2 linked regions of the Filimonas lacunae genome follow. Each later gene encodes a partner of the first gene's protein in a complex. Links are inferred from orthologs where the notes say so. Each region holds a gene or a part of one and is shown in the gene's direction. Other genes may lie near its edges.

What was found.
Region 2: the proteins of uvrA (region 1) and mfd are in contact, whole or in part, in a crystal structure (PDB 4DFC), measured with the Escherichia coli proteins. The link is inferred for Filimonas lacunae from one-to-one orthologs.

The regions. Positions count from the first base shown.
Region 1 is NZ_AP017422.1:5,910,056-5,918,371, reverse strand. What follows is about bases 3,009-6,501. They hold uvrA (excinuclease ABC subunit UvrA), read left to right. Parts: upstream 3,009-3,379; coding sequence 3,380-6,301; downstream 6,302-6,501. Other genes in these bases: FLA_RS23280 (GNAT family N-acetyltransferase), read right to left, coding at 6,363-6,501; FLA_RS23290 (OmpA family protein), read right to left, coding at 3,009-3,214. Outside these bases: FLA_RS23305 (sialidase family protein), read left to right, coding at 1-765; FLA_RS23300 (OsmC family protein), read left to right, coding at 805-1,242; FLA_RS23295 (trans-sulfuration enzyme family protein), read left to right, coding at 1,285-2,454; more of FLA_RS23290, read right to left, coding at 2,549-3,008; more of FLA_RS23280, read right to left, coding at 6,502-6,812; FLA_RS23275 (alpha/beta hydrolase), read right to left, coding at 6,812-7,678; FLA_RS23270 (replication-associated recombination protein A), read right to left, coding at 7,713-8,316. UniProt on the Escherichia coli protein: The UvrABC repair system catalyzes the recognition and processing of DNA lesions. UvrA is an ATPase and a DNA-binding protein. A damage recognition complex composed of 2 UvrA and 2 UvrB subunits scans DNA for abnormalities.
Region 2 is NZ_AP017422.1:6,277,294-6,286,104, reverse strand. Bases 2,314-6,301 are described here. They hold mfd (transcription-repair coupling factor), read left to right. Parts: upstream 2,314-2,663; coding sequence 2,664-6,101; downstream 6,102-6,301. Other genes in these bases: FLA_RS24615 (hypothetical protein), read right to left, coding at 6,177-6,301; FLA_RS24625 (hypothetical protein), read left to right, coding at 2,314-2,593. Outside these bases: FLA_RS24635 (glycine--tRNA ligase), read left to right, coding at 1-1,172; FLA_RS24630 (Crp/Fnr family transcriptional regulator), read left to right, coding at 1,221-1,802; more of FLA_RS24625, read left to right, coding at 1,949-2,313; more of FLA_RS24615, read right to left, coding at 6,302-6,383; gyrB (DNA topoisomerase (ATP-hydrolyzing) subunit B), read right to left, coding at 6,455-8,434; FLA_RS24605 (helix-turn-helix domain-containing protein), read left to right, coding at 8,638-8,811. UniProt on the Escherichia coli protein: Couples transcription and DNA repair by recognizing RNA polymerase (RNAP) stalled at DNA lesions. Mediates ATP-dependent release of RNAP and its truncated transcript from the DNA, and recruitment of nucleotide excision repair machinery to the damaged site.

The DNA.
Region 1 (8,316 bases):
GGTATTATCAATGATACATTGCGTTATCCTTGCTGGAACCCTGTTTTGTTCCGCAGCCAAACTGGAAGACTCTTCCTGTATTATAAAATAGGCAAGAATCCCAGGGAATGGTGGGGAATGGTTCGTTATTCGGATAATAATGGGCAAAGCTGGTCTGCTGCCCAAAAGTTACCCAGCGGCATGTTAGGGCCTATTAAAAATAAACCGGTGCAACTGGCTAATGGCACTATTCTTCATCCATCAAGCACCGAAAGCCTGGATGAAAAGGAATGGCATATCCATGTAGAACAAACCGATAAAAACGGGAATCACTGGAAGAAAGTGGCTATTTACTGTGACACTTTTGGCGTAATTCAGCCCAGTATATTGATACATGGGAAAGACAGCTTACAAATGCTTTGCAGAAGCCGTCAAAACAGGATTGTGCAAACATGGTCAACGAACAATGGCGCCAGCTGGGAGCCGTTGACTGTTACGGAACTGCCTAATCCCAACTCGGGGAGTGATGCAGTAACGCTTTGTAATGGCAGTTATGCGCTGGTATATAACCCTTTACTGAAAGGGAAGGACTGGTATAACGGACGTAACCGGCTTTACTTGGCTACATCGCCAGACGGCATTCACTGGAATGATGTATATGTGCTTGAAAATGAGAAAGATGGCGAATTTAGCTACCCCGCCATTATACAAACTCCCGATGGTTTATTACATATTACCTACACCTGGAACCGCAGGAACATCAAACATGTAGTGGTGAAGTTGTAACCCCCCGTTGTACTATCTTTGCATTTCAAATTTATGGCTATGCCTATTATGCAAGTAACTCGTACAGAAGGGGATTATGGTTTTACCGCAACTGATGCCAACAATCATTCGTTGCGCATGGACATTCCGGTTGACAAGGGAGGTTTAGGCAACGGTTTCAGACCCATGCAGGTACTGCTGGCTGGTTTAGGCGGTTGCAGTGCAGTGGATGTGGTTTCTATTCTGAAAAAACAGCGCCAGGATCTGCAGGATATATCTATTAGTGTAGATGGTGAGCGCGAACCCGGCAAAGAGCCTTCTTTATGGCAAAATGCTTCACTGGTTTTTGAACTAAAGGGTAATATAGACGAGGTGAAAGCTTACCGCGCGGTGGAATTATCTATTGATAAATATTGTTCTGTTGCAGAAACATTACGCCAGGCCGGTGCTAAACTGGAGTGGAAAGTGGTGGTGAACGGCAAAACCGTTACCGTGTAACGCTATTCAATCGTTTTTTCTCATTTATATACATAATTTATAATGCCTTACCATCCTATAACGAAAGCTATCCGCACGCAAACGCCTACTACGGACGAAATGGAGCATAGCACTCCTTTATTTCTTACCAGTAGTTTCCGGTTTGATAGTGCAGAAGATATGGCCGATGCTTTCAATGAAGTAAACGATCATAACATTTATACGCGCTTTAGTAATCCTACCGTACAGGAGTTTACTAATAAAATGTGCGCATTGGAAGGTGCAGAAGACGGTTTTTCCTGCGCCAGCGGTATGGCTGCTATTTTTGGCACCTTTATGACCTTTTTGCAAAGTGGCGACCATATTCTAAGCTGTGCTTCCATATTTGGTTCTACACACACTTTATTAACCAAGTACATGCCTAAATGGGGCATTGATTACTCTTATGGTTCGGTAAATGATGTAGACAGCTGGGAATCGTTAATTAAGCCTAACACCAAAATGATTTACCTGGAAACCCCTACCAACCCAGGGTTGGATGTGGTGGATATGGAAGCTGTTGGTAAACTGGCTAAGAAGCACAATCTGATGTTTGTAGTAGACAACTGTTTTGCTACGCCTATTTTACAACGTCCTATTGAATTTGGCGCAGACCTGGTGATACATTCTGCTACTAAATGGTTAGATGGACAGGGACGCGTGTTAGGTGGTATTGTAGTTGGTAAAAAAGAATTGATTCGCGAAATATACCTGTTTTGCCGTAACACCGGGCCTTCTATGTCGCCTTTTAATGCCTGGGTGTTAACCAAAAGCCTGGAGACATTAGACGTGCGTATTCAGCGTCATTGCGATAATGCGGAAGCCTTAGCTAAAAAGCTGGAAGGCCATGCAAAAATCAATACACTGAAATATCCTTTTATGCCTTCACATCCTGCCTATGCCATTGCGAAAAAGCAAATGAGCAGAGGTGGTTGCTTAGTGAACTTTGAAGTAAAAGGTGGTTTGGATGCAGGACGTAAGTTTATGAACGCATTAAAGATGATAACACTTACTTCCAACCTGGGCGATAGCAGATCTATTGCTTCACATCCGGCTTCTACTACACACTCTAAATTGAGTGCAGCAGATCAGCTGTCGGTAGGCATCACGCCTGGTATGATTCGTTTGTCTGTGGGTCTGGAGCATGTGGATGATATTGCGGCAGATGTTTTACAGGCTTTAGAACAGTGCTAATAACGCAAGAGCTTACTATTATTGCAAGCTTATAAAATAAAACGGGCCGTATTCAATAGAATACGGCCCGTTTGTTATTTACAGCAAGCTGTTATTAGTTACCCTTTTGGGCATCTGATTTCATTTTATCATTGGCAGTGATCAAAAACTCCACACGGCGGTTTTGAGCGCGGCCATCTTCTGTGTCGTTGGAATACTTGGGTGCAGTTAAACCAAAGCCACGGGTGGTTACCCGAGAGCTGGAAATGCCATTTGATTTAATATAGCTGGCAACAGATTCCGCACGCTGATTAGACAGTTTTTCATTGTACTCGGCAGTGCCTTTGTTGTCTGTATGGCCCTGTACTTCCACGTTAGTGTCGGGGTATTTGTTTAATACAGTAATCAACTGGCTTAAACTGGAACGGGAAGCATCGGTAAGGCTATAGCTGTCGAAGCCAAACAGAATTTTACTGCTAAACTCAACGGTAATGCCCTCTTCTACACGTTCTACTTTGGCATTAGGAACTTCATTTTTAATGTCTGCTGCCTGTTTGTCCATTTTACGGCCAATGATAGCACCAGCAGTGCCACCAACAGCAGCACCTATAATAGTTCCAAGTGCGGTATTACCTGACACTTTGCCAATAATTGCACCGGCAGCTGCACCGCCACCAGTGCCTATTGCGGCGCCCTTTTGAGTATTATTCCATGTTTTACATGACGATAATAACAGGGATGCAGCAATAACGGCGGTTAACGATAACTGAAGGATTTTCATATATCAACTGTATTTTAGATTAGATAAGTACCCTGCCAATTACTGTGCCATTGTTGTATGTGTCAGTTGTAACTGGTTGATTAGGAACATGCAAAAGCTTTCCATCTGAATAAACAAAAAGCTAACAGACTTTGTTCTACCTTCGGAAACCTGAAGAATTGTGTTATGGCAGCTACGAAAAAGGCATTACCTGTAAAAGAGGCAGAAAAAGAGGAGTTTATAGATGTATTTGGAGCGCGGGAGCATAACCTGAAGAACATAGATATTCATATTCCCAAGAACAAGATGGTGGTGTTTACCGGTGTAAGTGGCAGTGGCAAATCGTCTCTGGCATTTGATACTATTTACAACGAAGGACAGCGCCGGTATATGGAAAGCTTTAGTGCTTATGCCCGCCAGTTTATGGGGGATATGGAAAGGCCTGATGTAGATAAGATACTAGGCTTAAGCCCGGTGATATCTATTGAGCAAAAGACCACCAACAAAAACCCACGTTCAACAGTAGGTACTATTACTGAATTATACGATTTCCTCCGTTTGTTATATGCGCGTATTGGTGAAGCATACAGCTACAACACGGGTAAAAAAATGACCAAGTTTAGCGAAGAGGAGATCGTTGACAATATTTTCAAAAAGTTTAAGGGCAAAAAAATCACCTTACTGGCTCCCCTGATCAGAGGTAGAAAAGGGCATTACCGGGAGTTGTTTGAAGATATTCGCAAAAAAGGCTTTGTGAAGGTTCGGGTAGATGGCGAAGTGCTGGATATTACGCCACGCATGCAGCTGGATCGCTATAAGATTCATGATATTGAAGTGGTGATAGACCGTATGCAGGTGACAGACGATATGAAAGTTCGTTTGAGCCAAAGCGTACAGCAAACGTTGAAAACCGGTAAAGACCTGATGTTTTTGCTGGTGAACGGCGGCACCAAGGAAGACTTGCTGGTGCAATATTCCAAGCAACTGATGTGCGAAGATACCGGCATCAGCTATGAAGAGCCTTCGCCCAATGCTTTCTCGTTTAACTCGCCTTACGGCGCCTGTCCTACCTGTAAAGGTTTGGGTAGTGTGTACTCTATAAGCATGGATGCTATTATACCGGACAATACTAAAAACATACGGGAAGGTGGTATTGCGCCGTTGGGGGAAGAAAGGGAAGCTTCTATGTTTAAAACAGTAGCACAGATAGCCCGCCGACATAAAATAAGCCTGGATAAGCCGATCAAAGATATACCAGCCAAAAGCCTGAATGTTATTTTATATGGCAAAGAAGAGGTAGATGCAGAAGATATGGCAGCTTATGACGAAGCGGCATCCAGCACACCTTATGAGGGCGAGTTTGAAGGTATCATTCCCATGATTAAAAGATGGTTTGCCGGAAGCAGCGAAAGCACCCGTGAATGGGCCGAGAAATTTATGGAGCTGCAAACCTGCCCTACCTGTGAGGGAACCCGGTTGAAGAAAGAAAGCCTGTGGTTTAAAGTAGATAAAAAGAATATCTCAGAGCTCAGTGAACTGAACCTGGACAAACTGATGGTTTGGTTTGCAGATATTGAAAAAAGATTGTCTGATAAGCAGAATACTATTTCCAAGGATATTCTGAAAGAAATCAGAGAGCGTTTGCAGTTTTTGCTGGATGTGGGCCTGACGTATTTAACACTGAATCGATCGTCACGTACTTTAAGCGGCGGTGAATCACAGCGTATACGACTGGCTACACAGATAGGATCGCAGCTGCAAGGTATTACCTACATATTAGATGAGCCTTCTATTGGCCTGCATCAACGCGATAACCACCAGTTGATTGAAGCCTTACGCAACCTGCGTAATATAGGCAACAGCGTACTGGTTGTAGAGCATGATAAAGATATTATGTTGGCTGCTGATCACCTGGTAGATATCGGGCCACGCGCCGGTAAACATGGCGGACGTGTAGTGGCGGCAGGTACACCGGAAGAAGTGTTGCAATCCGCTTCTGACACAGCTTTATACCTGAATGGTAAAAAAGGCATACAAGTACCGGCAGAAAGAAGACCTGGCAATGGAAAAACTTTAGAGCTGAAAGGTGCCACCGGCAACAATCTGAAAAATGTATCGGTACAAATTCCATTAGGCAAACTGGTGCTGATAACCGGCGTAAGTGGTAGTGGCAAAAGCACCTTAATTAATGAAACTTTATATCCTATTTTATCAAGGCATTGTTATAACAGCCGAATAGCACCTCTGCCCTATAAAAGTATAAAGGGCTTAGAGCATATTGATAAAGTCATTGAAATAGATCAGTCGCCTATCGGGCGTACACCACGTAGCAACCCAGCTACGTATTGTGGTTTCTTTACAGAAATAAGAACACTGTTCTCTGCCATACCAGAAGCCAAAATTCGCGGTTATAATGCCGGCCGTTTTTCTTTTAATGTAAAAGGAGGACGTTGCGAGGTATGTGAAGGTGGTGGTATGCGTGTAATTGAAATGAACTTTTTGCCGGATGTATATGTGCATTGTGAAAAATGTAATGGCAAACGCTATAACAGGGAAACGTTGGAAATACGTTACAAAGGCAAATCGATCAGTGATGTACTGGATATGACCGTAGATGAAGCCTGCGAGTTTTTCCAGGCGGTACCTTTTCTCTATCGTAAAATTAAAGTACTGAGTGATGTAGGATTAGGTTATATAACGCTGGGGCAAAGCGCCGTTACCTTAAGTGGTGGTGAAGCGCAGCGTGTGAAGCTGGCAACAGAACTGGCTAAAAAAGATACTGGTAAAACTTTTTATATACTGGATGAACCTACCACCGGTTTACACTTTCAGGATATTCAACACCTGCTGGATGTGTTAAACAAATTGGTGGAAAGAGGTAACAGTGTGTTGGTGATTGAACACAACCTGGATGTGATAAAAGTGGCAGACCATGTGATTGACCTCGGACCGGAAGGAGGGGATGGCGGAGGACGCATTTTATTTGAAGGCACTCCCGAAGAAATGATCAAAAATAAAGAAAGCCATACTGCGCGGTTTTTGAAAATAGAACTGGAAAGCAGTATACCACCTGTTGCAGCTAAAGCAACAAGTAAAAAGAAGAAATAAAGCGTAAGAGCGGATATTTTATAATGGCCCCGGGAAGTCAGATTCTTTTCGGGGCCATTTTTTATGTGTGCTTAAGCATGTGTATGTGGTCTATGCCATCTTCATCGTATACTTCACCTATACGTTCAAAACCGAACGAGCCGTAAAATTTTTCGAGATACAATTGTGCACCTATCTGGATATTGGCCTTGCCAAACAATTCATAGCACAGTTCAATAGCAGCAGCTACCAATTGCTGACCAGAGCCGGTGCCACGATAAGCCGGACTGCTTACAATACGGCCTATGGACATTTCGGTGTAGGATATACCGGGAGGTACCAGTCTAGCACAGGCTACGAGGTTGTTGCCATCCCATAAAAGCAGGTGATGGCATTCCTGGTCTTTATTATCCATATCCAGGAATACACAATTCTGTTCCACCACAAACACCTCACTGCGTAAACGAAGCAGGGCATATAACTCCTGCAACGTTAATTCAGTAAAATGCTTACACACAGCACTAAAGTTCATTATTGTACATTTTTTTTAATAAAGGCAATGGCTCTATTATAAGTATCCAGCAGGTTGCTGCCGGTCCAGCCATGTTTTTCACCTGGGTATTCTTTATAATCATTGATGACTCCTTTGCTGTCCAGCTCTGCTTTTAATGCAACGCTTTGGCTGATAGGCACAACATCATCGGCTGTGCCATGGAAAATAATAGTAGGAGGAGACTGTGCGGTTACATGTTGAATAGGGCTGGCAGCTACATAGTTAGCCGGAGCAGTAGCAGGCGTGCCGCCTAACCACACAGAAAGGAGTTGTGCGTAATAAATGTCACTATTAGCTAAGGCAGTAATATCGGTAGGGCCAAATAAATCAACCACTGCTTTTACATTGCCTTTGCTATTGTAGTTGTAAGCATGCAGTAAGGAAAGATGTGCGCCGGCGCTGGCACCAATTAATACTATTTTATTGGTGTTAATATGATACTCAGCCCCTTTGCTGATGATATAATCGATAGCGCTGTTGATATCATTAACAGGAGCGGGCCACAGGTTGGTGGCGGGTAATGCTGCTAACCGGTAGTTGATATTGAAAATAGCATAATCGCTTAACTGTGGGCGTAAAAACAATACTGCCGAATCCAGCTCAGTTTTATCGCCGGATGTCCAGGCGCCACCGTGAACCAATACCATTATTTTGGTAGCAGAATCAGTTCTGCCGGCTGGCAGATATATATCCAGCTTTTGAGCGCTATTGTCGCCGTAGCTTACATCTTTAGCTGTTTTTTCAACGGAAGCGTCGTCAGTTGGTGTGGCATCGTCCTTTTTACAGGATAGGGTTAACAGCACAGCGGCTGCAAAGGTGGCCAGGTATACCCGGTAATTCTTCATTGTTGTAGATATTGGTTTATGTTAACTGTTTGCATTAATAACCGTATTTATCTTTCCACTTTGCTTTTAAAAACCGGCGTAATTCTTCTTCACGGGCGTTTTGACCCGGTTCGTAAAAAGCAGTACCACTTAACATTTCTGGTAAATATTCCTGTTCGGCAAAACTGCCTTCAAAAGAATGCGCGTATTTGTAACCCTTGCCATAGTCAAGGTTCTTCATCAGTTTAGTAGGCGCATTTCTGATATGCAATGGTACGGGTAAATCGCCATATTGCTGTACTGCCTGCAAAGCAGCGCCAATAGCTGCATAAGATGCATTGCTTTTAGCGGAAGAAGCCAGATAGGTAGCACATTGCGATAAAATAATCCTGGCTTCGGGGTAACCGATTTTAGTAACTGCATCAAACGTGGCATTGGCAAGTAATAAAGCATTGGCATTGGCATTGCCAATATCTTCACTGGCAAAAATGAGCATGCGGCGGGCAATAAACTTCACGTCTTCGCCACCTTCAATCATACGTGCCAGCCAGTATACAGCCCCGTTAGGGTCACTGCCGCGCATACTTTTAATAAACGCGGAAATAATATCATAGTGCTGTTCACCCTTTTTATCGTACAGTGCTATGCGCTTTTGGGCA
Region 2 (8,811 bases), 370 kb from region 1 along the record:
AGCGCTACCGGGTAGATCATTTGATTGAAGCATATGCGGATAAGCTGACCGAAGAAGGTAAAGGGCAGGAAGCGCAAGCTTTGATTGCAGAAATGGAAAGACTGCTTTCTACTGACGACTTTACAGGATTGAAGCAATTATTGATTGATAATAAAATTGCTTGCGGCGTTAGCGGAACTACTAACTGGACAGATATCCGTCAGTTTAACCTGATGTTTGATACCAAAGTGGGTTCTGTTGCGGAAGATGCTGACACTATTTACCTGCGTCCTGAAACTGCGCAAGGTATTTTTGTAAACTTCCTGAACGTGCAAAAAACAGCACGTATGAAAGTGCCTTTTGGTATTGCCCAAACAGGTAAAGCTTTTCGTAACGAGATTGTTGCCCGTCAGTTCATTTTCCGTATGCGTGAATTTGAACAAATGGAGATGCAGTTTTTTGTACGTCCTGGCACAGAAGGGGAGTGGTACAAATACTGGAAAGAAGCTCGTTTACAGTGGCATCTTTCTTTAGGTATTGACCAAGCTAAATATCGCTATCACGATCATGCTAAATTAGCTTTCTATGCTAAAGAAGCGTGTGACATTGAATTTGAATTCCCAATAGGTTTCAAAGAAGTAGAAGGTATTCACTCCCGCACCGATTACGATTTGACCCAGCACGAAAAATTCAGCCGTAAAAAGCAACAGTATTTTGATAATGATCTGGATGAAAATGGCAAGGCTTACGGCAACTACGTTCCATACGTAATTGAAACGTCTATTGGTTTAGATCGTATGTTCCTGTTGATATTGTCTAATGCTTACGAAGAGGAAACTTTAACAAAGGAAGATGGCAGCACAGACAGCCGTACTGTACTGCACATTCCAGCTAAGCTGGCTCCTGTTAAACTGGCCATTCTGCCTTTAACCAAGAAAGATGGGTTACCAGAAATTGCCAGAGAGTTGATGGATGAGTGTAAGCAACATTTCAGATGTTTTTATGAAGAAAAAGATGCTATTGGTAAGCGTTACCGCAGGCAGGATGCTATTGGCACCCCTTTCTGTATAACTATCGATCATCAGACCAAAGAAGATCAAACAGTTACTATTCGCCATCGCGATAGCATGTTACAAGAGCGTGTTCCATTGTCTAAAGTGCGTGAGATTGTTACGCAGGCAATTGAAAAATAAATTCTCCAACAGGGCCGGTGCAAACACCGGCCCTGTTTTTTACTGCTTATGAACAATCCACATTTTCTTACCACTATATTCACGCATAAGTATTTTACCCGGGAAGAGCAAGACAGGATACTGGCTCAATTTGCCAGGGTAGAGTTTGCGAGGAACGACTTCTTATTGCGAGAAGGCAGTATCGCTGTCAGGCACTGGTTTATAGAATCTGGTTTTGTACGTTCTTATGTCACAGATGCTGAGGGTAAGGACATCAGTACCCAGTTTTATGCAGCCGGGGATATCGTAATAGACTGGGCTTCTCTTTTCCTGCAACAGGCTACCCGGGAAAATATACAGGCGCTTACTGATTGTGTTTGCTGGCAGGTGAATTATGCTGATTTTCAACAACTGTTTCATGGCATGGAAGCTTTTCGCGAACAGGGCAGGGCCAGGCTGGCCGGTAGTTATTTTGCGTTAAAAAATCATAGTATCTCCCTTATTGCCGATCAGGCGAAGCAGCGTTACAAGCAGCTGCTACAGGAAAAGCCACACATCCTGCAGCATGTTTCTTTAAAGCATATAGCCAGTTACCTGGGTATTACAGATACATCGCTCAGTAGAATACGCAAAGAAATAGCGGAAGAATAAACGGTGCAGGTAATCGTTGTGTGTCATGGGTGCCACCAATGAAATGGAGACATGTTGTGTTTCCGGTTACCACCCCATATTTCTTGCCATATGCAAAGAATGACGGATAATACAAGCGCTAGCTTTGTAATATAAAATCCGGAAACATGCAGCAGGCCTTATTTATCGCCATTACTTTCACTACTGTTTTACTGCTATGGTTAGCTACCGGCCGCAACAAACAGCTGGGTGTGTTTTACCTGGCATGGATGCTGGTTGCAGGTTACCTGGCTTATAACGGCTTCTTTAATAATCCCGCTGCAACACCACCGCGCCTGCTGTGGGCCATTTTACCCGCCATGATTGCTACCTTCTATTTTTATAAGCGTATTCCTGCACCTCAGTTACATTATGGCTTGCTGTTATCTGTGCACCTGGTACGTATACTGGTAGAGGGGATGTTATATCTGTTATATAAGCAGGGAAAGATTCCAGTGAGCATGACTTTTTGCGGCTGGAACTATGATGTGTTAACCGGTATTTCGGCGTTGATACTGTTGCTATATTATGTACGGGTAAAGCGTTGTTCTGTACGGCTTTTGATGGTTTGGAACTGGCTGGGGTTATTGTTGTTGGCTATTATTGTGGTTACAGCTATTTTATCAGCACCATCACCTTTTCAGCAACTGGCTTTTGAGCAGCCGAATGTGGCAATATTGCAGTTTCCTTACACCTTGCTACCGGCGGTTATTGTTCCCGCTGTGTTGCTTTCGCATTTGCTAATGCTGAAAATGGGCAAAACAGCCAGATAGCAGGCAAATATCATAGGATTGTTAACGCTAAACGGTATTCTAATGAATAAGCTTACCTTTGCTGCGCGTTATGAATTTGAGTGTGTTACTGGATCAGTACAAACAATCCCCCCGCCTTTTACAATTGGCGGCCAGGCTAGCTTTTGCCGCTACTGATACAAATAGTTCTACCAGGCAAAACATCTTTCTTAAAAATTTACAAGGCAGTAGTGCTGAGTTTTTGTTAACAGCCATCTTCGGGCATGATCAGTGCAAGGAGGTAAACCACCTGGTGGTGCTGAACGATGCCGAAGAAGCTGCCTATTTTCATAATACACTGGAAAACCTTACCAGTGCATTAGATCTGTTTTACTTCCCGTCTTCTTTTAAGAACAGGAAAAACTTCCGTTTGCTCAACAGCTCACATGTGATGTTGCGTACCGAAGCGCTGACCAGGCTGGCGGCAGGCGGGAATAAAAAAATTGTGATCACCCATCCCGAAGCATTGTTTGAGAAGGTGGTACTACCTGAAACGCTGAAGGGGAACATCATTCATATTAAAACAAACGACACCATTAACCTGGAAGGTTTGATGGAACTGTTTGTAATGTATGGCTTTGTGCGTACCGATTTTGTGTACGAACCGGGACAGTTTGCTATTCGTGGTGGCATCCTGGATATTTACTCGTTTGGCAATGACAAGCCTTACCGCGTAGAGCTGTTTGGTAATGAGGTGGACAGTATCAGGATATTTGATCCCGAATCGCAGCTGAGTGAGAGAAAGCTCATGCAGGTAAGCATTATTCCTAACGTGGAAACACAATTTGATAGCGGCGAAAAAGTAACCCTGATGGAGTTTTTGCCGGAGAATATGATTGTGTGGCTGAAAGACTGGGATGTGATCAAGGAAAAGATAAGCCAGCAGGAAGAAGACCTGGGCTTGTTTTTACAAAGAATAGAAACAGCAGGCAATACCGAGGTAATAGCAGAGGTGCAGGATGATGAGGATGAAACCAAAATATGGAAGGATGTAAGCCTGCAGGACTTTGTGCCTGTTGCCACTATTGAGCGACAGATGCAACAACGCATGATTGTGGAGTTTGGCTATAAGCCGCAGTTGTCTACCGAAGAAATTGAATATAATACCAAGCCGCAGCCCGCTTTCAACCGTCAGTTTGATTTACTGATTAAAGATTTAAAGGCGCATGAAGCACAAGGCTATGCTATTTACCTGTTTGCCGAGCAGGCTAAACAGCTGGAAAGGCTGCATACTATTTTCACCGATTTAAATACTGAACTGGAATTTGTTCCGGTAGCTACCTCCATACATAGCGGATTTATTGATGCCGATTTAAAGGTGGTATGTTATACCGATCACCAGATATTCCAGCGTTATCATAAATACCGCATTAAGCAGGCCTATAATAAAAACAAGGCTATTACACTGAAAACCCTGCGCGATCTTCAACCGGGCGATTTTGTAACACACATCGATCATGGTGTAGGCACTTACAGCGGGTTACAGAAGATAGAGGTGGCGGGTAAAATGCAGGAAGCGGTGCGCATTTTATATAAGGATGGCGATATCCTGTATGTGAACATTAACTCCCTGCATAAAATTTCCAAGTTTACCGGTAAAGAGGGCACCGCGCCCAAAGTAAACAAATTGGGTAGTGAGGTATGGAGTAAGCTGAAAGAAAAAACCAAGGCGAAGGTTAAAGAAATTGCCTTTGATTTAATAAAGCTGTATGCGCAACGGAAGGCGCAGCAAGGGTTTGCGCATATGCCTGATAACTACATGCAAACCGAGCTGGAAGCTTCATTCGTGTATGAAGATACGCCTGACCAGGCCAAAGCTACAGAAGATGTGAAGCGTGATATGGAACAGCCGGCACCTATGGACAGGCTGGTGTGTGGTGATGTAGGCTTTGGTAAAACAGAGGTGGCTATACGTGCTGCTTTTAAAACAGTATTGGATGGCAAGCAGGCAGCCGTGCTGGTGCCAACTACTATCCTGGCTTTCCAGCACTATAAAACGTTTAGCGAGCGTTTAAAAGACTTCCCGGTAACCGTTGATTTTATCAACCGTTTTAAATCGGCCAAAGAGAAGAAAGAAACCTTCAAACGTTTAGAAGAAGGTAAGATTGATATATTGGTAGGGACCCATGGTGTGTTGGGTAAAGAGGTGAAGTTTAAAGACCTGGGGCTGATGGTGATTGATGAAGAACAGAAGTTTGGTGTGGCACATAAAGAGAAGCTGAAAACATTAAAAACCAATGTAGACTGTTTAACACTTACGGCAACTCCTATACCACGTACCCTACAGTTTTCGCTGATGGGGGCACGTGACTTAAGCATCATTAATACACCACCACCGAACCGCCAACCTGTACAAACCGAGATACAGGTATTTAATGAAGATGTGATACGCGACGCCATTTACTTTGAAACAGAACGTGGTGGCCAGGTGTTCTTTATTCATAACCGTGTGTTGGGATTACAGGAAATGGCTGGCCTGTTACAGGCGCTTTGCCCGGATTTAAGTATTTCCTATGCGCATGGACAAATGGAAGGAGATGAACTGGAAGAGCGTATTATGGATTTCATTGACAAGAAATACGATGTGCTTATCTGTACTAACATTGTAGAAAGTGGTGTGGACATTCCTAATGTAAACACCATTATCATTAACAATGCACACCATTTTGGTTTAAGCGATCTGCACCAGCTGCGTGGCCGTGTGGGTAGAAGTAATAGAAAAGCATTCTGTTATTTGTTGGCACCACCTATGAGTACATTGCCAACCGATTCGCGCAAACGCCTGCAAACATTAGAGCAGTTCAGTGATTTGGGCAGTGGTTTCCAGATTGCTATGCGCGACCTGGATATTCGTGGTGCAGGAAATATGCTGGGTGGTGAGCAGAGTGGTTTTATGGCAGATATCGGCTTTGAGATGTACCAGAAAATATTGGAAGAAGCGATTAAGGAATTAAAGCGTACTTCCTTTAAAGAATTGTTCAAAGACGAGATCAGCAAGCAGGATGATTATGTAAGCGATTGTACTATCGATACCGATTTACAGATATTAATTCCTGATTCTTATGTAGAAAGTATTACGGAACGTTTATCGTTGTATACGCGTTTGGATAACTGTGAAAAAGAAGAAGAGTTAGTGGCGTTTCATGCAGAGATGGCCGACAGGTTTGGGCCTATTCCACCGGAGGTAGAAGACCTGTTTACCACAGTAAGATGCCGCTGGCTGGCCGTGGGATTAGGTTTTGAAAAGATGGCATTGAAGGATGACACGTTGCGTTGCTATTTCATCAACAAAAACGATTCGCCTTATTTTGAATCAGACCTGTTTCAAAACATTATTCAATACCTGCAGGTAGGTACTAACAAAGCGAGGTTAAAACAATCAGCTAAAAACTTTTTGCTGGTGGTAGATGATGTGAAGGATATGAACCAGATGCACCAGTTTTTAGGGCGGATGTATAAGGGCGTTATTATAGATAAAAAAGAAGTATAACCCATTTTTTATATACAAGAAAAAAGGCCCGCTTTTATAAAAGCGGGCCTTTTTCATAAAAGTTTCTAATATATACTAGAATTCTTTTTTAGCTACTCCGTCAGCAATAGCCTGTAAAGCTTTTGCTTCGCTTAAGATAGCAGTCATTTTGTTGCCTTTGCCATCGTGGCCTTTAGCAATATAACCACCTTTTGCAGTTTTAGATACCACAGCATCCTGCATAGGAACATCTTTCTCTTTGGTTTTTAAACAATATGCCTTTAACATTTTAGACGTGTCCATCGTTGTCATTTTTGAGGTTAATAAATATAGGTTGCCGGGCAACACTTGTTCGTTTATATTTTCTACTTTTTCTATACGTCTATTTTAGCATACTTGGCGTGGGTTTCAATAAACTCTCTGCGTGGAGCTACTTCATCACCCATTAACATGCTAAATACACCATCTGCATTTGCCAGACTTTCTATAGTTACCTGCTTCAGCGTTCTTCTGGATGGATCCATGGTTGTGTCCCATAACTGGTCAGCGTTCATTTCACCCAAACCTTTGTATCGCTGAATAGTAACGCTATCTTCTTTACCTGCGCCTAATTTTTGAACCAGGCCTTTACGCTGTTCTTCGTTATACGCATATGCCTGCTCTTTACCTTTCTTTACCAGGTACAATGGTGGTTGTGCCAGATACACGTAACCATTTTGTACCAGTTCTTTCATATAGCGGAATATAAACGTAAGAATCAGGGTGGCAATGTGCGAACCATCCACGTCGGCATCGGTCATAATAATAAGCTTGTGATAACGAAGCTTAGTAATATTTAATGCTTTAGGATCTTCAGGCGTTCCAATAGTAACACCCATTGCGGTGAAAATGTTGCGTATTTCCTCGTTTTCGTAAATTTTGTGTTCCATGGCTTTTTCCACGTTCAAAATTTTACCGCGTAACGGGAGGATAGCCTGAAAACTACGGTCGCGGCCCTGCTTGGCAGTACCACCGGCCGAGTCACCTTCCACCAGGTATAACTCACATTTTTCAGCGTCTCTTTCCGAACAATCGGCCAGCTTTCCTGGTAAGCCCCCACCGCTTAATACGGTTTTACGCTGTACCATTTCACGGGCCTTTTTGGCTGCTACCCTTGCCTGAGCCGCCAATATTATCTTCTGGATAACGTTTTTGGCTTCTTTCGGATTTTCTTCCAAATAGCTCTGCAAAGCCCCTGCCACAGTTGTTTGTACAATACCACTTACGTCACTGTTACCCAGTTTTGTTTTGGTTTGTCCTTCAAATTGCGGTTCCGGAACTTTCACTGATATAATGGCGCTTAAACCTTCCCGGAAGTCATCGCCTTCAATTTCTACCTTGGCTTTTTCAAATAAGCCTTCTTTATCGCCGTACTGTTTAAACACACGGGTTAATGCCTGTCTGAAACCGGTTACGTGTGTGCCGCCTTCAATGGTATTAATGTTGTTTACGTACGAGAAAATATGCTCTTTAAAATCACTGTTGTAGGTCATGGCCACTTCAACCGCTACATTGGCTTTCTCGTCATGTCCTTCTACATATAAGGTTTTCGGAATTAAAGGAGCCCGTTTGGCAGCTTCATCCAGCATTTCTACAAACTCAATGATACCACCTTCGCTGTAAAAGTTTTTTGTATATACATTCCCTTCTTCGTCCTTCTCGCGAAGGTCAGTTAAGTTAATGTTGATGCGTCTGTTGAGGTAGGCCAGTTCGCGTAAACGTCCTTCCAGAATCTCTTTATTGTAAACAGTTACCGTAAAAATAGATGCATCGGGCCAGAAATGTACTTTGGTACCTGTAAGCTCAGAAGTGCCTATTTCACGAACAGCGTATTGAGGAACACCAATTCTGTATTCCTGCTCAAATATTTTACCTTCCCGCTGTACAGTTACCTGTAACACCGTACTTAATGCGTTTACGCAACTCACACCCACACCGTGCAAACCGCCGGATACTTTATAGGTGTTTTTATCAAACTTACCACCCGCGTGTAACACGGTCATTACCACTTCCAGCGCACTACGTTTTTCTTTCGTGTGCATGGCTGTAGGAATACCCCTTCCATCATCGCTTACGCTGATGGAATTGTCTTCATGAATGGTAACCTGGATGTTTTTACAATAACCCGCAAGGGCTTCATCAATAGAGTTATCAACTACTTCGTATACCAGGTGATGCAAGCCTTTTACCCCTACATCGCCAATATACATCGCCGGCCTTTTTCTAACGGCTTCCAGCCCTTCAAGTACCTGAATGCTGTCTGCCTCATAACCCGGTTGCGCGGGGGCGGCTATGTCTAATATTTCTTCACTCATAAATTGATATGAACGGTTGTTTGTTATCGAATGAAAGCTGGCAAAATTACGGAAAAAAGAGCGCTTTTCCTGTTAAAAGAGCGCTTTTACAGCCTTATTTACCCCCATATTGCCCCCACTTTAACGTCATTTTATTGCCATAATCCACGAATGTTGAAAAGTTACCCCGGATTTACATGTTGATACATTAATTTTGCCTCATCATGTTACAAGCTCTCGATATATTGAAGGTGGCGCACAGGAACACGGTAGAGCCGAGTATGAACCTGTTACATATGAAAGAACAGCACGTGCCTGGTTCTATTCAATATGTTATCAGAAGATACTACCCCCAGCAGAAGTGGTCAGGCGATGACACCGGTATGCTGGTATATCAC